DNA from 3 places in the Mesorhizobium sp. WSM4806 genome. Region 1 is predicted to be linked to each of the others. Evidence: riboswitches for the same ligand, from Rfam matches in the RefSeq annotation. Region 1 holds a riboswitch; each other region holds the start of a gene.

Region 1 (4,357 bases):
GCCATTGTCGACATCATCGCCCAGTGCGACGAGGCATTCCTTGAGACGAACGGCATCATCAAGGGCGCGATGAACCTGATCGACACGAGGCGCGCCGAGCTGCTCTACAGCCGCATGGGCCCGGCCATCGAAGCCTCCGGCGGCAGCGCCGGCAACACGGCGGCGGGCGTCGCCAGCTTCGGCGGCCGCGCCGCCTTCTTCGGCAAGGTCTCGAACGACACGCTCGGCGAAATCTACGCCCATGACATGCACGCCCAGGGCGTGGCCTTCGACACCAGGCCGCTCGATGGCGAACCGCCGACGGCGCGCTCGATGATCTTCGTCACGCCGGACGGCGAGCGCTCGATGAACACCTATCTCGGCGCTTGCGTCGAGCTCGGTCCGGAGGATGTCGAGGCGGACAAGGCGTCGGGCGCCGCCGTCACCTATTTCGAGGGCTATCTGTGGGACCCGCCGCGCGCCAAGGAAGCGTTCCGGCAGACGGCGAAGCTCGCCCACGCAGCCGGGCGCGAAGTGTCGATGACATTGTCGGATTCGTTCTGCGTCGACCGCTACCGCGAGGAGTTTCTGGAGCTGATGCGCTCGGGCACCGTCGACATCGTGTTTGCCAACAGCCACGAGATCAAGTCGCTGTACCAGACCGCCTCGTTCGACGAGGCACTGGCGCAGATCCGCACGGATTGCAGGATCGCCGCCGTGACCTGTTCTGAAAAGGGCTCGGTGATCGTGCGCGGCGGCGAGACCGTGGTGATCAAGGCGACCGCGATCAAGGAACTGGTTGACACGACAGGCGCCGGCGATCTCTATGCCGCCGGCTTCCTGCATGGCTACACGCAAGGCCGCGACCTGCAGACCTGCGGCGACCTTGGCTCACTGGCGGCCGGATTGGTGATCCAGCAGATCGGCCCCAGACCCCGGCAGAATTTGCGCCGCGAGGCTGAACAGGCGGGTTCGCTGTAGGGCGGCATTTCCGCCACGTGTTGCCCACCTTCCTGTTGTGCAGGCTGTCCAGACGAGCGCGTGTAAATCGAACGCGTACCAGTCCGAGAAGGATGGCGGTTTTTCTCCAAATTTCTGGTTGTTGAGGCTCAGGACTTGTCGCACTTCGGGCCAGTACTGCCGCCCGATCATGAATGGCCAACACGCGCCATTTTTGACGAAGTTCGTTTTGGGACGGAATCGTACAAATGGCAGATTGCCCGAGCGGCGAGGCACAGCCTGCGCAGACCGGAGAGTGGCGCAGAAGGCTCAGCTCTACGGCGACCTGCGACTTGGGAACGCGCCGCAGGTAAACAGTTCACATAAACACATAAACATTTCTTTATACGTTATTGACAACAATGCGAGCTGCTGCGATTGTCCGCATGTCGTGGTTCTCCGCAAGGTGTTGCCGTAGCGGAGCTAAGAGGGAAACCGGTGCAATGCCGGCGCTGCCCCCGCAACTGTAAGCGGCGAGCCAACCCACCAATGTCACTGGGCGACCTGCCCCGGGAAGACGGGGCAGAGGCTGTGACCCGCGAGCCAGGAGACCTGCCACGGTGAACAACGTCCACGGGCGGGGTGTCTGGTGGCCGCGGCAGCTCGGTGTTCATGCCGGCCTGCTAGCGCCTTCCTTGTCCCCGCCCCAACCATCGGGGTATGGAATGAATGTCTCCCAGCAAGTTCCCATAGCAACGCTTGGCATGCCGCGTGTCGGTCGCCGGCGAGAACTGAAATTCGCGCTCGAAAGCTACTGGTCCGGAAAATCTTCTGCTGCCAACCTTCTCGCGACGGCGAAGGCACTCCGTGCCGCCAGCTGGAGCGAGCAGCATGATCGCGGCGTGTCGAAAATCCCGTCGAACGACTTCTCACTGTATGACCATGTGCTCGACACCGCAGCAATGGTCGGCGCCGTGCCAGCTCGTTACGGCTGGACGGGCGGCGAGGTCCCGCTCGACATCTACTTCGCGATGGCGCGCGGGACGCAAGGCGATACTGCGGGTTGTGGACACGCCAGTCACGGGCATGCGGTTCAGGGGCAGCGCGTAACCGCGATGGAAATGACCAAATGGTTCGACACTAACTACCACTACATCGTGCCGGAGCTGAGCCAGGATCAGACATTCGCCCTCTCGTCGACGAACCCAGTCGATCACTTTCTGGAGGCAAAAGAGCTTGGCATCCATACACGCCCGGTCATCCTTGGACCGGTCACCTTCCTCAAGCTGGCGAAGTCTCCCGACCAGGGTTTCGATCCGATAGCGCTCCTACCGCGGCTGCTGCCCGTCTACGAGCAACTCCTGCGGACGCTGGAGCTCTCGGGGGCGGACTGGGTGCAGATTGATGAGCCGGCGCTTGTGCTCGATCTTAACCCGAACGAACGAGCTGCCTTCGAATTCACATACGGCCAGCTGTCGAAAGCCGCGCCCAAGTTGAAAATTATGCTGGCGACCTATTTCGGGCCGCTGGGAGACAATCTGGAGACCGCGCTTTCGCTGCGCCTGGCGGGCCTACATCTCGACCTCGTGCGCGCTCCCGAGCAGTTGGAGACGGTTGGTCGGCTCGCACCGAAGGATCTGGTGCTCTCACTTGGCTTGATCGACGGCCGCAACGTCTGGCGCGCGAATCTGGCTGCCATTCTCGACCGCATCAAGCCGATCGTTGCCGGCTGGCCGCTGGATCGCGTCGAGATTGCGCCTTCCTGCTCGATGCTTCATGTGCCGATGGACCTGCGGATGGAGACCGCGCTCGATGTGGATGTCAGTTCGTGGCTGGCATTTGCCGCCCAGAAGAGTGAAGAGCTGCTTGTGCTGGCCCAAGCCTTATCCGAAGGCAGGGAGGCCGTAGCAGGCGCACTGAAAGCTTCTGCCGAGGCGGCCGCCGCGCGCGCAATGTCTACAAAGGTCCATGATCCGCTCGTCCACGGTCGAATTAGCAGCATTGACGGCGTCATGAAGCAACGAAAGAGCGCATTTGCCAAGCGCTCGAGAGTCCAGGCCGACACGCTCCGCCTGCCGCCGTTCCCGACGACGACCATCGGGTCCTTCCCGCAGACGCCCGGGGTGCGCAGGGCGCGCTCCGCTCACGCGAAGGGCCGGCTGAGCTATGTCGACTACCAGGCCTTCCTGAAGAAGGAGACTGAGGCGGCTGTGCGTTGGCAGGAGGAGATCGGGCTGGACGTGCTGGTACACGGCGAGTTCGAACGAAACGACATGGTGCAGCATTTCGGCGAGCAGCTGTCCGGCCTCGCCTTCACCCAGCATGGCTGGGTGCAAAGTTACGGCTCCCGGCTCGTGCGCCCTCCCATCATCTTCGGCGACGTATCGCGGCCCAATCCGATGACGGTCCTCTGGTGGCAATTTGCCCAGTCGCTGACGAAAAAGCCGGTAAAGGGCATGCTCACAGGCCCAGTGACGATTCTTAACTGGTCTTTTGTGCGCGACGACGTACCCCGCGCCGAGGTCTGCCGCCAAATCGCGCTCGCCATCCGCGATGAAGTGGCCGACCTGGAAAGAGCTGGCGCAAGGGTGATCCAGATCGATGAGGCCGCGTTTCGCGAAGGCTTGCCCCTGCGGAAGTCCGACTGGAAACATTATCTCGGCTGGGCTGTCGAATGCTTCCGGCTCGCTTCAACGGGTGTAGCGGACGCGACCCAAATTCACACCCACATGTGCTATTCTGAGTTCAATGAGATCATCGACTCGATCGCTGAACTGGACGCGGACGTAATTTCGATTGAGACGTCGCGCTCCAAAATGGAACTGCTAGACGCCTTCACGAAGTCCAAATATCCGAATGACATCGGTCCTGGCGTCTACGACATTCACTCACCACGTGTCCCGGAAGTCGGCGAGATTTTACATCTCGCCCAACTTGCCCGCGCGCGACTGTCGGACAGCCAACTGTGGGTGAATCCGGATTGTGGCCTCAAAACAAGGAAATGGGAGGAGGTCCGGCCTGCCCTCATGAACATGGTCGCTGCCGCATGCGCGCTGCGGGAGAAAGAGCGGGCGCAGGTCGCTGGGCCAGTGTGACCGGCAAACATGTGACCAGCGGGATTCGCGGATCGAATTCAAGGCAGAAGGAACGGCATCGAAAAGCCGCGCACTGCTCGAAGACGCGTGCGAGGCCCCCCACCCTTGTCGTCCAGCCGAAGGTCCGCGCGACGACTCAGCGGCGGGCAGGATCTGGAAGCGCTTCTGGTCGTCCGAAGGACGGATGATTTCGCCACGAAATGAAGGAAGACGGCTTTGTCCATGAGCTGCAGCCTCTCACAGGCGCCAGCGGCCAACAGACACTTCACCGAGGGCCAACGCTTGAGGATGCCGCCTGAGCACCGGCACCATCGAGATAGCGGCCGATCCAGTCGAGTCCGTTA
Region 2 (4,357 bases), on a different contig from region 1:
CGGCGGCCCGCTTCTGCTGGTCGGCGGCGGGTCCGGCGTGGTACCGCTGATGGCGATGATCCGCCATCGCGCCGCGCGCAGATCGGCGGTGCCCGTGGCATTGGTATTTTCCGCACGGGTCTGGGACGAGGTGATCTTTCGCGACGAGCTGATCGACTTCCACGATCGCCGGGACGGCTTCGATCTGGTGTTGGCGCTGACCCGCGAGGCCGCCCGGCGCCCGTCAGACTATTCGCGGCGGATCGACGTTGCGATGATGGAGCAATCGATGCTGCGGCTGCCCGCACCGCCAAGGTTCGCCTTTGTCTGCGGCTCGAATGCCTTCGTGTCGGCCGCCGCCCAGGCGCTGATCGATGCCGGCGTTCCGGCAAGCCTCATCCGCACCGAGCGCTACGGGGTTTAAGCTCCCCGGTCAGGCGTCGATCTCGAGCGCCGTCAGCGGCTTCGAACAGCAGGCAAGGATGAAGCCGTCGTCGATCTCGTGATCGAGGATGCCGCCATTGTGGCTCATCTCGACTGTGCCCGAGACCTTTTTCACCTTGCAGGTTCCGCACAGGCCGAACTCGCAGGCTGCGGGAATTCGTACGCCCGAAGCGCGCGCCGTCTGCAGCACGGTCTGGCCGGCAACGCAGTCGGCGTCAATATCCGAAACCGAAAAGCGGATCGGCGTTGCGGCCTCGGCAGGTACTTCGATCCCGCCCTCTGCCGGCCCACCCTCTGCCGGCGAACCGAACGGAGCCGGTATTTCCTCCACCGCCGGGGCCGCAAAGCTCTCCTGATGGTAGTTGGCCATGTCGAAGCCGGCCGCCTCTAGCATCTGCCGCACGGCGCGCATGAACGGGTCGGGGCCGCAGCAGAAAATTTCGCGCTCGCGAAAATCGGGCGCCAGCAGCGGCAGCCGTATCGCGTCGATCCGGCCCATATGGCCGAACCAGCCCTCACGGCTGGACCGCTCCTCGATCATGAAGCCGAGCGTCAGGCCCGGCATGCGGCTGCCGAGCAGCTCGAGCTCCTTGCGGAAGATGATCTCCTCGGGCTTTCGCGCGCAGTTGACGAAGCCGACATCTGTCCATGGCGCGCAGTCGTTCAGCCAGCGCAGCATCGACATCATCGGCGTCACGCCTGAGCCGGCCGAAATGAACAGATACTTGGCCGCTGGATGGCTGTGCAGCGAAAAGTCGCCCGCCGGCCCATAGGCCTTCACGTGAACGCCGGGCTTCAGATTGTCGAACATCCAGCGGGTGCCGAGGCTGCCGGCCTGCGCTTTCACCGTCACCGCGATCGAGAACGGCCTCGACGGCGAGGACGACAGCGTATAGGTCCGCATCATCGGGCCCTCGGTGGTCGGCAGTTCCAGCGTCACGAACTGCCCCGGTCTGTAGCGGAACCAGGTCTGGTTGTCAGAGCGGAAGGTGAAGGTCTTCACGTCAGGCGCCTCGTCGCTGACGCCGATGACTTCCAGCACCTGGAGCCTGTCGTTCCAGGGCGCCATCTCGTCGAGATGGCGGTAGAGGCCAAGGTCCGTCATCGCATTCATCCCCTTGACCTCGTTCAGGCGACGCTGCGCAGCGCCGGCCGCCCGGCCTCGGCAAGGCGCGGCCCGATGAAGGAGGCGTACCATTCGACGAACTGGATGACGCCGCCCTCATGCAGTTCCGAATAGGGGCCGGGCTCATAGGCCGGCGACAGGATGCCGAAGGCGTTTTCCTCGACAATGCGACGGTCCTGGTCGTTGGTCTCGGTCCAGACATGGGTGAGTTCGGCGAGGTCGTAATCGACGCCTTCGACCGCGTCCTTGTGGACAAGCCATTTGGTGGTGACGGCCGTTTCCGTGGCACTGATCGGCAGCACGCGGAAGGTGACGGCATGATCGCCGAGGATATGGTTCCAACTCGTCGGATAGTGATAGAGCAGCAGCGAGCCGATACGGTCGGTCGAAACGCTGTCGGAAAGGTTCTTCTTCACCGCGCGTCTTCCCGTCATCGTGTAGCTGACGGCGTCGCGCAGCAGCGGCGCGCGGGTGGCGCGATACTGCCCGGCCGGATCGATGCGGAACTTGCTCGGCAAGCCCGCCGCCTCGCATTTCGCCCAGTGCGCGAGCATCTCTGGATCGCTGTCGGCGCCCTGCACGCCGGTGACGGTCGGCGCTTCCGGGAATGTCTTGCAGAGTTCCGGATGGTTGCCGGCGCAATGGTAGCACTCGCGGTTGTTCTCCCAGACGAGCTTCCAGTTGCCCTTCTCGACGATGGTCGATTCGAAGGCGATTTTTGCCTCGCGCAGCCGGTGCGGCAGGAGGTAAGGCTCGATCATGGCGCGCATCGGCGCGAAGTCGGCCGGCTCGTTGGCCAGGCAGATAAAGATGTAGCCGCCAACGCTTTCGCAAGCCACCGGCTTCAGGCTGAACTGGCTCTTGTCGAAGCCGTCTGCCATCTGGCGAGCAAACAACAGCCGGCCGTCCAGCTCGTAGGTCCACTGGTGATAGGGGCAGACCAGCTTCGCCGCAGTGCCCTTGTCGGCATTGCAGACACGGCTGCCGCGATGCCGGCAGGAATTGTGGAAGGCATTGATCTTGCCTTGCTGGTCGCGGACCAGCACGACCGGATAGTCGCCGATCTGGGCGGTGATATAGCTGCCAGATTTCGGCAACTCGCAATCGTGGCCGATGAACAGCCAGTCGCGATACCAGATCAGCTCCATGTCGAGCTTGAAGAAATCTGGATCGGTGTAGAAGGGCTGCTCGAGCGAATAGCCTTGCCTGCGGCCGTGCAAGAGCCTCAGCATGTCGTTGCGCGCGTCCATGTCCTGTCCTCGTGTAAGGACTGAACTGGTGGTGATGGAGGGAGGACCGTTTGCACGCCGGCGACAGGGCCGGACGTGCATCATCCACCTCTTGACCGCCCACCGCGATCAGTCGAGTCTGAAAATCTCGGGCTGGTTTCCGGGCTCTGGAGTGTCCTTGCGGACTCGTCGCGACACCTTCCCAGGCTTGTGGCCCAGTGGTCTCCCGTTGCGACTTGAACTCCACCACCGTTGCGGGGGCAGCGCCGGGTTCTGACCGGCTTCCCAATTCTCCGCTTCGTCGTCACCAAGCGGCACCTGAGATGGCGTGATCTAATCATGCCGGCCGGCTGACTGCCGGCATGAAAGCGACATCGTATCCATGCGGCGCGACACCGCCGGCGAAACCTGCAGGTTTTTATCTGCAGGGCTGAAACCCGCTTTGTCGGCGGCCATTGTCGGCTGCCGTGACATCGAAACCGACCCGCGGCGGAGACCAGGAAGGTTAACAGTTTACAAAAGTGACTATTAGCCGCTTCTAAAATCGAACCGAACGGTTCGTTTCTGTTGACAATGCGTGCAGCACGCAGTGAACGCAGATCCGCCAATCCGTCAAATCGTCGAACGGCAAATTTGGCATAAGATATTGAAACGAACCATAAAACCATAGTGGTAGATGCCTCTGGTACAATTTCAAGGTGTAGATTCTTGTTCCACACGGAACAACTTCGTGATTGGAATCCGCCGAATGGCCTTCCCACATCGGGGCTATCCGAACGACGCGCGCATCCTCCCAAGACACGCCGCTAGACGGACTGAAGACCAAGATACTGGAGTACTAAAATGAAAAAGATCGCTCTTGCTGCCGTCGCCGCTCTGGCCATCACCGGCAGCGCCTTTGCCGGCAGCGACCATTATGGGTCCAACGCCGCCAACCAGCCGGCCGTCGCGGTCGACAGCTCGTATACGGCCTCTGTCCAGACGCCGGCTCACGCTGAAAAGCAGCCCGTTGGCCAGGGCGCCAACCGCAACCTTTTCGGCAACAATTAACAGCTGGTCCCAAACAGCAAAGTGGCGGTCCGCCGCTCGGGATCTGAGGAACTCAGGAGTATTTGAAATGAAGAAGCTCATTCTTGCCACCGCCGCCATTGTGGCCATCTCCGGCAGCGCTTTTGCCGGCAGCGACAACTTTGGATCGAACGGCGCCAACCAGCCGGCCGCTGCGGTCGACAGCAACTCGTACACGGCTTCGTTTCGGAATTCGGCTTCGGCGCAGAATCCGGTTCCGGCTGACGAGAAACCCGTCAACGGCAGCGACCGTAACCTGTTCGGCAACAACTAACAGTTCGTTCCAACAGCGGCGGCGGCATTTGCCCGCCGGGCTGGCGGAACCAAGAAAATCCAGGAATTTTGAAAATGAAGAAGATCGTTCTTACCGCCGCCGCGCTTTTGATTGCTGCGGGCGGCGCTTTTGCCGGTAGCGACAACTTTGGCAGAACCGACATCAACAAGCAGGCGACCATCAACGTCGACAACACGCAGACTTCTTCGGTACGCAATACCGGCTCGCCGGTCTACA
Region 3 (4,357 bases), on a different contig from region 1:
CCTCGCCCTCGATCGCCATTTTCTGCGTTGCGAAGGCGGCGATAATCGCCAGCGGCAGGAACCATACGTTCCCCGAGATAAGGGCAACGCCGATCATCAGCAGCGTGTTGGCCAGATAGATCGGATTGCGGCTGACGGCGAAGGGGCCCGATGTAACCAGATGGTCCGGCACGGCGTTCGGGTGGAGCGTCGTCTTTGCCCGGATCATGATGCGGATCGCCGTGAACCAGAGTGCGACGACGCCGAACAATGCCACCCAGCCGGCCGCGAACAGGATATCGCCCAAAAGGCCGCCGATCCATGGCAGCGGATAAAGCAAGCCAAGCGCGATGCTGACGGCGATGGCCGCGACATAGATCAGCGGCGGCCACGGTATAAACCCCGGTTTTTGCTGTCCCGGTTTCTGTTGGCCCGGTTTCTGCTGATGGTCGGTCATTGTGCTCCTCCCTCCATCAAAGTGCCGTCGGCCTTGGCAGTGCAGGCGCCGGCGAGTTCGTCGAGATGCGCCTTCCATTCAGCAGCCTGGTCGTTGCGGTAGAGCCGATCAAGCGTGGCCTCGCCCTCGAGCGTATCGAGCATGCAGACACAATAGCTGCTGCAGAACTCCGTGTCGCGCGATTGCTCGCACGATGCCTGGCATTCTTTTAGGAAGGTGACCTGCCTGGTTTCGACGGCTGCCGGCATGACTTGCGAAGTCAGCCAGACCGAGCCGATCAGCACCGGCTGGTGGATCAGATAGAAGGCGAGGCTGTGCCGGCCGATAAAGACCAGCGGATTAGTCCAGCGGCCGGGCGTTAGGCCCGCCAGCCGCGTCAGCATGCCGGAGGCGAAGGCAAGCTTTGCCGCTGCGATGCCGGCAAGCACAGCGCCGAACCATGGAAACAGCGGGACATAATCGTTGGAGCGCGGGTTGGTTGCCGACAGGCCGACCCACCACAGGGCCGGATGATCGAAGATCTCGGACCTGAGGTAGAGCGGCGCGGTGATGACGAAAGCTGCGACAACCAGCGTCAGCAGCGCCGGCAGCCGCAGAAACGCCAGGCCGAGCAGGCTGGCGAGCGCGATCTCGTGCAGGATGCCGAAGAAGATGAAACTGTCGGGTGTGGCAAGCCTGGTGGCGGCCGATATGGCGAGCGCCGCCCCGCCGACCATGGCGAAGCGTTTCCAGAAGCCGTTCCAGCGGATTTGCTTGCCATGGGCGAGGAACAGGCTGACGCCGACCAGGAACAGGAAGGTCGAAGCGATGCAGCGCGCGTAGAATTTCCACCAGCCAAAGGCGGTCAGGCCGGGATCGGTGTAGCCGAAGAATTCGAGATCCCAGGTGAGATGGTAGCTCGCCATGGCAAGCAAAGCGATGCCGCGGGCGACGTCGATGGCGATGATGCGCCTGGATCGGTCCTGAACGGCCGGCGTAGGAATGGTCATGGTCTCGCAATTCTGATTCAGTGCTGCAAGACGACTATCATGGTTGCCCCGGACAAAAGAAGACAGGGCCCATTGATGCCCAGGGCTTAGGCTAAAGCGCCGTATGCCGCTCGCAGCCAGTGGTCGAGGCCGGCGCCGCCCCTCATTGCCCTGCCGGGCATTTCTCCCCGTGAACGGGGCGAAAGAAGCTGGCCGCAACGCCGGCGCCCTTCTTGCAACGCTGGTGATTGGCGAAACCATCGATGACAGCGCCCCCTCTCCCCGTTCTACGGGGAGAGGATGCCGGCAGGCAGGTGAGCGGCAGCGCGGACGATCGGCTTTCAACCTGTCAAGATCGCGGCGTCGAGGAACCAAGCTGGTCTGCCGGCACGGCGCATTCGCGCTGCTAGCTGGCGGAATTTGGTTTGCCGGGCGCGGCGATTCTGCCTATAGTCGCAGCCGTCGTCGGTTCCGTTTTGGAACCAAGAGGGAATGCGGTAGGGGCAAATTCGCCCGATGCCGTGGCTGCCCCCGCAACTGTGTGCGGTAGTCCTCTCCATATGCCACTGAAGATTTTCTTCGGGAAGAGCTTCTTCGGGAAGGTGGGGAAGGGCGCTGATCCGCGAGCCAGGAGACCTGCCGGCGACAGGAGAACTGACTTCTATGCCCTCGGGTGGAGGGCGAAAGGACAAGACATGAATACCGCTTCCGTCTCGCTCGGCGCTTCCGTCTCCTCGCAGTCGCGCTTTGTGCAGTTGGCGCTTGCTGCATTTCTCGGCGTTTTCGTCATGGGCTTTGTCGGCTTCTCGCATATCGATGCGGTCCACAATGCCGCTCACGACTATCGCCATTCGATGGGCTTTCCATGCCACTGACGGGGGGCCACTGACGAGGGGCTGACACCATGACACTGTTTCGCAACGTCGTGTTCATCGCGGCGATCGCAGGGCTAGTGGCCGGCGTCGTTCTGGCCTGCATGCAGGCCTACGCCACCGTGCCACTCATCCTCAAGGCAGAAGTCTACGAACAGGCCGGCGGTGGTCACACGCATGACCATGGTTTGTCGCCGGCCGCAGCAGGCAGCAATGCCATGAGCAGCGCCGTGCCGGCTGAAGCAGCCACCGCGGAAGAGGAAGGCTGGGCGCCGGCCGATGGCTTCGAGCGCTTCGCTTTCAACGTCGTTGCCAACGTCGTCACCGGCATCGGCTTTGCGCTGATCCTGGTCGCCGCTTCGGAATTCGCCGGCGGCATCGGCAATTGGCGACAGGGCCTGTTCTGGGGCCTTGCCGGCTTCGCGGTGTTCACGCTGGCCCCGAACCTCGGCCTGCCGCCCGAACTGCCGGCGATGCCGGCGGCCGATTTCGCCCAGCGCCAGATCTGGTGGACGGCGACCGTGGTGGCGACGGCTGCCGGTCTCGGGCTGCTCGCCTTTCGCAAATCGCTGCCGCTGGCCCTTCTTGCCGTAGCGTTGATCGTCGCGCCGCATATTGTCGGCGCGCCGCAGCCCGAAAGTTTCGAATCGCCGATCCCGGAAGGCCTGCACCACCAGTTCGTGGTGGCGGTGACGCTGACCAATCTGGTGTTCTGGCTGGTGCTCGGCGCTGTCGTCGGCGTGGTGCGCGGCCGCTTGACCGGCGCCGCAACCGGCCTGCGCGACAGCCTTGCCTGATCGCGCTGCTCCAGGCAGCAAGCTGACCCTGGTCGTCGGCGGTGCACGCTCGGGCAAGAGCGCGCATGCCGAAAGCCTGGTGACGGCCTGTCCAGCGCCGTGGACCTACATCGCCACGGCGCAAGCCTATGACGACGAGATGCACGAACGCATCGCGCTGCACCGAGCGCGGCGTTGCGACGGTTGGACGACGATCGATGCGCCGCTCGATCTCGTCGGCGCGATCGGGGCGCTGCCTGACGGCCGGCCTGTCCTGATCGACTGCCTGACGCTGTGGCTGTCCAACCATATGCTGGCCGAACGCGACATTGAGGCCGAATGCCGAGGGCTGGCGGATGTGCTGTCGCGGCCGCGCGGGCCGTGGTTCGTGGTTTCCAACGAGGTCGGCCAGGGCATCGTGCCTGACAATGCGCTTGCCCGCCGGTTTCGCGATGCCGCCGGCCGGCTCAACCAGCAGGTCGCCGCCGTCGCCGGCACGGTGCTGCTGATGGTGACGGGACTGCCGCTCAAGGTGAAGTGATATGACCGATATCGATGACAGGGACGAGCAACGCCACCGCGCCAAGATGGCCAAGCGCAAGGCGGTGCAGGACGCCGAGGTCGCGGCCAAGACGGTCGAGAAGGGACTGCTGATCGTCAACACCGGGCCCGGCAAGGGCAAGACCACTGCCGCCTTCGGGCTGGCGCTGAGGATGCTCGGCTACGGCAGGCGCGTCGGCGTCGTCCAGTTCATCAAGGGCAAATGGCATACCGGCGAGAAGGACGCCTTTGCCGCTTTCGGCGACCGGGTCGTCTGGCACACGATGGGCGAGGGTTTTACCTGGGAAACGCAGGATTTGAAGCGCGACATCGCCGCCGCCGAGGCTGCCTGGGCCAAGGTGCTCGAGCTAATGGCCGATCCATCGATTAGCCTTCTGGTGCTCGACGAGTTGAACATCGCGCTGCGCTACGACTATCTCGATCTCGACACGGTGGTGGCGGCGCTGAAGGGCCGGCGCGAAAACCTGCATATCGTCGTCACCGGCCGCAACGCCAAGCCGGCGCTGGTCGAGGCGGCCGATTTGGTCACCGAGATGGGAGTTACGAAGCATCACTTTTCCGCCGGCGTGAAAGCGCAGCAAGGCATAGAGTTTTGAGGTTTCGTTCGCCTCTTCTTCCTTCTCCCCTTGTGGGAGAAGGTGGCCTCTCGCGAAGCGAGGTCGGATGAGGGGTGTTCTAGCTTGGCACCGACAGCACTCCGTCCAACACCCCAACCGTCTCGGCGCTGCGCGCCGATCCACCTTC

What was found. Region 1 has a riboswitch for cobalamin ahead of metE (5-methyltetrahydropteroyltriglutamate--homocysteine S-methyltransferase). Riboswitches for the same ligand answer to the same signal wherever they lie in the genome.
Region 2: it holds a riboswitch for cobalamin, as region 1 does, so the genes downstream of both, AC0L2M_RS25850 (aromatic ring-hydroxylating oxygenase subunit alpha) here and metE (5-methyltetrahydropteroyltriglutamate--homocysteine S-methyltransferase) in region 1, are expected to answer to the same signal.
Region 3: it holds a riboswitch for cobalamin, as region 1 does, so the genes downstream of both, AC0L2M_RS04250 (CbtB domain-containing protein) here and metE (5-methyltetrahydropteroyltriglutamate--homocysteine S-methyltransferase) in region 1, are expected to answer to the same signal.

The regions. Positions count from the first base shown of each region.
Region 1 covers NZ_JBVVQZ010000025.1:43,176-47,532, reverse strand. The annotation lists gene AC0L2M_RS30140 (adenosine kinase) at 1-960, shown strand, start outside; cobalamin riboswitch at 1,354-1,552, shown strand; gene metE (5-methyltetrahydropteroyltriglutamate--homocysteine S-methyltransferase) at 1,668-4,013, shown strand.
Region 2 covers NZ_JBVVQZ010000019.1:39,996-44,352, reverse strand. The annotation lists gene AC0L2M_RS25860 (FAD-binding oxidoreductase) at 1-403, shown strand, start outside; gene AC0L2M_RS25855 (FAD-binding oxidoreductase) at 413-1,528, opposite strand; gene AC0L2M_RS25850 (aromatic ring-hydroxylating oxygenase subunit alpha) at 1,552-2,799, opposite strand; cobalamin riboswitch at 2,913-3,115, opposite strand; gene AC0L2M_RS25845 (hypothetical protein) at 3,112-3,234, opposite strand; gene AC0L2M_RS25840 (DUF680 domain-containing protein) at 3,622-3,828, shown strand; gene AC0L2M_RS25835 (DUF680 domain-containing protein) at 3,896-4,120, shown strand; gene AC0L2M_RS25830 (DUF680 domain-containing protein) at 4,195-4,357, shown strand, end outside.
Region 3 covers NZ_JBVVQZ010000002.1:338,123-342,479, reverse strand. The annotation lists gene AC0L2M_RS04260 (methyltransferase family protein) at 1-436, opposite strand, end outside; gene AC0L2M_RS04255 (heparan-alpha-glucosaminide N-acetyltransferase) at 433-1,425, opposite strand; cobalamin riboswitch at 1,854-2,062, shown strand; gene AC0L2M_RS04250 (CbtB domain-containing protein) at 2,100-2,279, shown strand; gene AC0L2M_RS04245 (CbtA family protein) at 2,309-3,073, shown strand; gene cobU (bifunctional adenosylcobinamide kinase/adenosylcobinamide-phosphate guanylyltransferase) at 3,096-3,593, shown strand; gene cobO (cob(I)yrinic acid a,c-diamide adenosyltransferase) at 3,595-4,209, shown strand.